DNA from 2 places in the Bacillus sp. EB V-12 genome. Region 1 is predicted to be linked to the other one. Evidence: riboswitches for the same ligand, from Rfam matches in the RefSeq annotation. Region 1 holds a riboswitch; the other holds the start of a gene.
The links. A riboswitch is a leader RNA that binds a small molecule or an ion and turns the genes downstream of it on or off. The one in region 1 is predicted to bind preQ1.
Positions count from the first base shown of each region.

Region 2: linked by a shared signal. The riboswitch ahead of queC (7-cyano-7-deazaguanine synthase QueC) and the one ahead of ACZDYH_RS10830 (QueT transporter family protein) in region 1 are both predicted to bind preQ1.

Region 1 covers NZ_JBUXJL010000002.1:814,821-818,246, forward strand. The annotation lists gene ACZDYH_RS10815 (DMT family transporter) at 1-193, opposite strand, end outside; gene ACZDYH_RS10820 (reverse transcriptase-like protein) at 207-593, opposite strand; gene ACZDYH_RS10825 (aldose 1-epimerase family protein) at 662-1,534, opposite strand; PreQ1 riboswitch class I at 1,667-1,711, shown strand; gene ACZDYH_RS10830 (QueT transporter family protein) at 1,718-2,203, shown strand; gene ACZDYH_RS10835 (ribonuclease H family protein) at 2,355-3,014, shown strand; gene ACZDYH_RS10840 (zinc-finger domain-containing protein) at 3,027-3,203, shown strand; gene ACZDYH_RS10845 (DUF2564 family protein) at 3,236-3,426, opposite strand, start outside.
Region 2 covers NZ_JBUXJL010000002.1:575,929-579,354, forward strand. The annotation lists gene ACZDYH_RS09540 (DUF6254 family protein) at 1-5, shown strand, start outside; gene kinB (sporulation sensor histidine kinase KinB) at 17-1,225, opposite strand; PreQ1 riboswitch class I at 1,423-1,466, shown strand; gene queC (7-cyano-7-deazaguanine synthase QueC) at 1,560-2,222, shown strand; gene queD (6-carboxytetrahydropterin synthase QueD) at 2,222-2,713, shown strand; gene queE (7-carboxy-7-deazaguanine synthase QueE) at 2,706-3,422, shown strand.

The DNA.
Region 1 (3,426 bases):
ATTCTTGTTTTGAAGTTTTCTGTGAGAAAATAATTTGAACGAATAATAAAATAATTCCAGCGAATAAAAAGCGAATACCATTAAAAGTAAATGGATCAACGAAAGACATAGCGTTTTGAACGACAACAAACGTAGCTCCCCAAATAAAAGAGACAAATAATAAAGCAAGAGGAGCAATCCACTCTTTTTTCACACTCATACCCCCGTTAATTTTGTAAGATAGCTTTTCTAGCTAATTCATCAGCTACTTTATTTTGACTACTTGGAATCCACTTAATAAAAAAGAGATCGAAGTTTTTTATGTACTGCAGTGCTTCATCTAAAAGAGGTGCAAATATTTTATTTTTTGCGTATTCCTTTTCAACAGCCCGCTCAACAAGCTGCGAATCTGTACGAAAAGAGACAGTGCTATAATTATGCTCGATGCAATATTTTAATGCTAAAAGTAAAGCGCGGTATTCTGCTTCATGATTGGACATTGTTCCAAGTGGTACTGATAATTGTACAGGTGGCTGAACGCCTTTAATAAACACTCCTGCACCAGAAGGACCAGGATTTCCTTTTGATGCACCATCAATATATACTTCAATCAAAATGAGAAACCTCCAAATTATAAGATGATCCCCTACTTAAATATTTTTTGAAGTAGGGGATAGAGTAGTTATCCGATTGTGATGCTGTAACGACATGTAAATGTTTCATTCGCTTGTAAAGATTGAATTCCCTTTTTGTCCTTGAAATCTTTTGCTGGATTTACTTCATCAGCGATGCCATACCAAGGTTCAATACATAAGAAAGGTGCGTTATCCCCTGGTGTCCATACGCCAACAAATGGGAATCCATCAAATTCTACTTTTACAAATTTATTATGTTTATGAGAACGAATCGAAATTTCATTCGTATTCATATGTTCAAAAATAAGTGCATCATTTTTGAATAAATCATATGTAAGTGGCAATTCAGTCGTATTTTCAGCGATTAATTGCTTTTTGTTTGAAAGATAAGGTCCTTCTAATACGCTTGTTTCTAAGCGTTCCGAACCATTAAACGATAAGTGATAATCTGTAAATGATTCACCGTCCAATAAAGGGAAGTTGAATCCAGGGTGTGCTCCAATTGAGAAGAACATCTCTTTTGAAGTAGGATTGTTTACTTCATATGTTACATGAACACTTTGTCCATCTAGCTCATAAGAAACGAGTAATTCGAATTCGTATGGGTATTTTTTTAATGTTTCTTCATTACTAGTAACGATATAAGTGATCTTTGTTTCGCTTTGTTCTTTCACAGAGAAAGTAAGATCACGGGCGAAACCGTGTTGTGTTAATGAATATGGTTTACCGTCTACGTAGTATGTATTATCTACTAATCGACCGACAATTGGGAACAAAATTGGTGCACGGCGTCCCCAATAAGTAGAATCACCTTGCCATAAATATTCTATGTTGTCTTCTTTTAAGCGAACGCTCTGTAATTCTGCACCTTTGTCAGAAATGGAAACGATCACTTTTTCATTTTGAATTGTTGCTGTCATGAAGTGAAACCTCCTAAATCTTTCATATGTTTTATTATACGTTGTCTAAAAGAAAAAAGGTAGTTCACGATAGGAATCTATTGACGAAAGAGGGGCTACCACGTAAAATATAATCTTGTTGCTTAAAAAACGAATAACGTGGTTCGAAACCATCCCACGTAAAAAAACTAAGGAGATTTTGTCATGAATATTAGAACATTAGTCGGTAATGGTATTTTAGCGGCATTATATATTGCTGTTTCTATGCTTATTCAGCCATTTGGCTTTACGAATGTACAATTTCGTATTTCAGAGATGTTTAATCATCTCGTTGTATTTAACAAGAAAGCAATTTACGGAATTGTATTAGGTGTATTTTTAACGAATCTCTTTTTCTCACCTATGATCGCTTACGATTTAGTATTTGGAGTAGGGCAATCTATTCTGGCGTTAGTTGCAACGATTATTTCTATGCGATTTATTAAAGGTGTTTGGGCTCGTATGATTTTTAATACAGTTATCTTTACAATTACAATGTTTATGATTGCAATTGAACTTCATCTTGCATTGGGTTTACCATTTATGTTGTCTTGGTTAACTTGTGCAATTGGTGAATTTGTTGTCATGGCGATCGGTATGCCTGTAATGTACTGGATTAATAAGCGAGTACAATTTGAAAGATTTATGTAATAGATGAAAGAGCTATTCCTATAGGGATAGCTCTTTTTGTATGTAATCATATTGAATATAATGCTGTGACTCTAGATAAAATATAATAAAATAAAGTGAGGCTTCAATTAGCCGGATATATATAAGAAGTCTTACATAAGGGGAATGTAGTATGAAATATAAAATTCATTGGTTGTATAAAACGAAGCGTGGATTGCAGACGGAATTAACAACAGAGTATATGAACATAGAAGAAGTACTTCAATTTGCAGAGGATTTTGAGAAAACAGGAAGAGCTAAGGAACTTTTATTTTACGATGAAATGGACGCAGAATGGTCATTAAAAGAGATGAAAAAGTTAAGTAAGCAAGTAGAGGAAGAGCCCCAAGAAATACTCGTTTATTTTGATGGGGGGTATGATGTGCAAACGAAAGAAGCTGGCGTTGGTATATGTGTGTATTATAAAAAAGGAAATACAAACTACCGCATTCGCCGTAATGCATATATAGAAGGTATATATGATAATAATGAAGCGGAATATGCATCATTATTATACGGTATGAATATACTCGAGGAACTAGGGATTAAGTATGAAGCAGTTACACTTCGCGGAGACTCACAAGTGGTACTGCAGCAATTAGCCGGAGAATGGCCTTGTTATGATGAACATTTAAATCATTATTTAGATCAAATTGAACAAAAGGCGAAGCAAATGAAATTAAAACTTATATGTGAGCCGATATCTAGAAAACAAAATAAAGAAGCACATCAATTAGCTACGCAAGCATTGGAAGGAACAGTTATTGATAGTCATAAAGAAATAACTGAATAGAGAGGTGCAAAGGTGGATAAAAAGCAACTCATTACAGAGGTAAATGACTTATTAGAAACGTATTGTGAAGGCTGTTTTTTGCGAGAACATAATCGAAAGACAAATAGTAAATATTATGCTCATTCATTTTGTATAAGGCAATGTACAGTTGGAGAAACATTGAAAAAGTATGGGGACCAGTTGTCATGAAAAACATCCAGAGAAAATTCTCTGGATGTTTTTTAGTGTCTTGCTTCGTTTAGTTGATGCTCACATTTATTTAATTTCTTTTCCTCATTCATTAAAAATGGTTCATCTAAATCAGTTGCAACAGATTTCATAATTTCAAGCTGAGAGCGAGCTGCTTCTACAGCAGTAGTAGCATGCTCTAATGTATCTGGATCCATTGAAATTGTTGCTGATCCTACCATTT
Region 2 (3,426 bases), 240 kb from region 1:
CGTGATGAGTATTTCATCACGTTTTTTGTATGAGTGGAAAAGTTAATAAAAAGGTTGTACCGATTCCTTTTTCACTTATAATATCAATTTTTCCATTCATAGCTTGAACAACACTGAATACGACCATCATTCCAAGTCCAGTACCTTTTTCTTTCGTTGAATAAAAGGGCGAACCAAGACGTTTTACTTGTTCTGAATCCATACCGACTCCTGTATCTTTTATATATAACTGAATATGCTTATGATCAGGAACTAATGTGAAATAAAGATCACCGCCTTTTGGCATAGCCTCAATGCAATTTTTTAAAATATTTAATAAACATTGATTTAGTTTTTGCTTTTCTCCAGCGATAAAAAAAGAAGTGCTTTGCTTTATATAATGAGTACGTACATTTGTTAAATTAGCAAGCGGTGTAATTAACGACAATGCATGTAGTAATTCTTCTTCTAACTGTAATGTTTGTTCTTTTTCAATGCTTGGTTTAGCAAAGGTTAAATAATCTGTAAGAACATGATTTGCTTGTTCGATGCCATTAATGGCAATGTCGATATATAATTTTCGTTCCTGCTCAGTGCATGTATCTGATTGTAACAGTTGTAAAAAACCTTTCGTTGAAGTTAATGGATTGCGAATTTCATGAGAGATAGACGCTGCCATTTCACCAATTAAATGAAACTTTTCAGCATTTATAAGTTCGTTTTGGAGACGAACTTGAGTTTGTAATATGTGTAGTAAATATAAAATTAGAATCGTACCAAGCATTGAACATAATTCATACACAATAATATGCGGTATATAATCAGTCTTATTTGTAACCTTTGAAAGGAAGAAGGGTATCCAACTAAATCCGTATGTGAGACTGTAGATAATAGCAAGTGTTATTTTTATACGATTAGAAGTTCGATTGAAAAATTTATATGTTAATAATAGAACAATAAATAGAAGAACAGAACCGATAAGAGATGGGAAAACACCTATCCCACCTAATAATAAGCGATATATGTTTAATACAACTAAGATAGAACCACCAGCAATAGGCCCTCCCGTTAATGTACCGACAATTAATACAATATGGCGCATATCAAATTGAAAACCATTATTTGTTTTTGCTGCAAATGTAATACAGAGTACGGTAGCAAGGCAACAGAGTACAATGAATATAGCTGAATTTAATTTAGGAGAGCGTTTCCCTTTTTGATTCCAAAATAAATGATATACGAGCATTGTAATCAGGATGAATAATATATTTAAAAAGAGATAAATAATAAAGGGTTTCAGTGGGATGCCTCCTCTCTTCTTATATTAAATTAATCATACTATAAAATGAAATAATAAATAGCTGAAAAATCAGAAATTTTTACGCTAGTATACAATATGTTACAATAAGCTGTGTCAATGAAAGAAGAAATTCCGTGCACCGCGCGGGAGAGGTTCGCGAACTCCCTCTATAAAAAACTATGGAAACAACAATATCCTTAGGTATTGTTTTGTTTTTTTATTGTGACAGTTCAAGAACGTTCTTTCTTCTTATTTATAGTAGAGAAGGAGAATGAGTGAAATGAAAAAAGAAAAAGCAGTTGTTGTTTTTAGTGGAGGACAAGATAGTACGACATGTTTATTTTGGGCAATAGAGCAGTTTGCAGAGGTAGAAGCTGTAACGTTTAATTACAATCAACGTCATAAGCTAGAAATTGATTGTGCAGCGGAAATTGCAAAAGAACTAGGAATAAAGCATACGGTACTAGATATGAGTCTATTAAATCAACTTGCTCCAAATGCTTTAACGAGAACGGATATGGAGATTACACATGAAGAAGGTGAATTGCCATCGACATTTGTAGATGGACGAAATTTACTCTTCTTATCATTTGCTGCTGTATTAGCAAAACAAGTTGGAGCACGTCATATTGTAACGGGTGTATGTGAAACTGATTTCAGTGGTTATCCAGACTGCCGTGACGTGTTTGTGAAATCGTTAAATGTTACTTTAAATTTATCTATGGATTACCCGTTTGTCATTCACACGCCACTTATGTGGATTGATAAGGCTGAAACATGGAAATTATCAGATGAACTTGGAGCATTTGAGTTTGTTCGAGAAAAAACATTAACATGTTATAACGGAATCATTGGTGATGGTTGCGGTGAATGTCCAGCATGTCAACTTCGTAAAGCAGGATTAGATACGTACCTACAAGAACGCGAAGGAGCGAACAACTAATGGATAACTTTTTTGGATTTCGCATCGTAGAGAATTTGCAAAAAATGGACAAGGATATTCAGCGTAAACAACTCAAATACCATAATAAAAGAGTAATGGTCAGCAAGGAATTTACATTTGATGCAGCACACCATTTACACTGTTATGAAGGGAAATGTAAAAACTTACATGGTCACACATATAAAGTTGTATTTGGAATTAGTGGATATGTAAATGAAATAGGTCTTGCAATTGACTTTGGAGATATAAAAGAAATTTGGAAGAATGAAATAGAAATTTATCTAGATCATCGTTATTTAAACGAAACGTTACCTGCAATGAATACGACTGCTGAAAATATGGTCGTTTGGATTTATGAAAAGATGGCAGAAGCACTAACAAAAGAGAATCGAGTGAACGAATATAAAGGAGCTCGCGTTGAATTTGTTCGTCTATTTGAGACGCCGACTAGTTATGCGGAAGTAAGACGGGAGTGGATGCTTGATGAGTAAAATCCCTGTCTTAGAAATATTCGGTCCGACTATTCAAGGTGAAGGAATGGTTGTAGGGCAAAAGACAATGTTTATCCGTACAGCTGGTTGTGATTATAGCTGTGCTTGGTGTGATTCTGCTTTTACGTGGGATGGATCAGCTAAAGATCAAATTAGACAGATGACACCAGAAGATATTTGGGATGAGCTTGTTGCAATTGGAGGAGAAAATTTTTCTCATGTTACGATTTCAGGTGGAAATCCGGCATTACTGAAAAATATTGAGTTTCTTCTTTCTATATTAAAAGAAAATGGAATGCGAACGGCAATTGAAACGCAAGGGAGTAAATGGCAAGATTGGTTACTTCAAATTGATGAGATAACAATTTCTCCAAAACCACCAAGTTCAACGATGAAAACAGATTTTCAGAGGTTAGATGCTATTATTCAGAAACTAGCAGGAAAAGATATTAGTTTAAAAGTAGTAGTATTCGATGATCATGATTTTGAATATGCAGTTAAGATGCACGAACGTTATCCAAAGGTACCATTTTTCTTACAAGTAGGAAACGATGATACAAAAACAGTGGATGATGCGATGCTTATAAAAAAATTATTAGATAAGTATGAATGGCTGATTGATAAAGCTGTAAATTGTAAAGAGATGAATGATGCAAAAGTATTGCCTCAGCTTCATGCGTTAGTATGGGGAAATAAGCGCGGCGTATAACGAG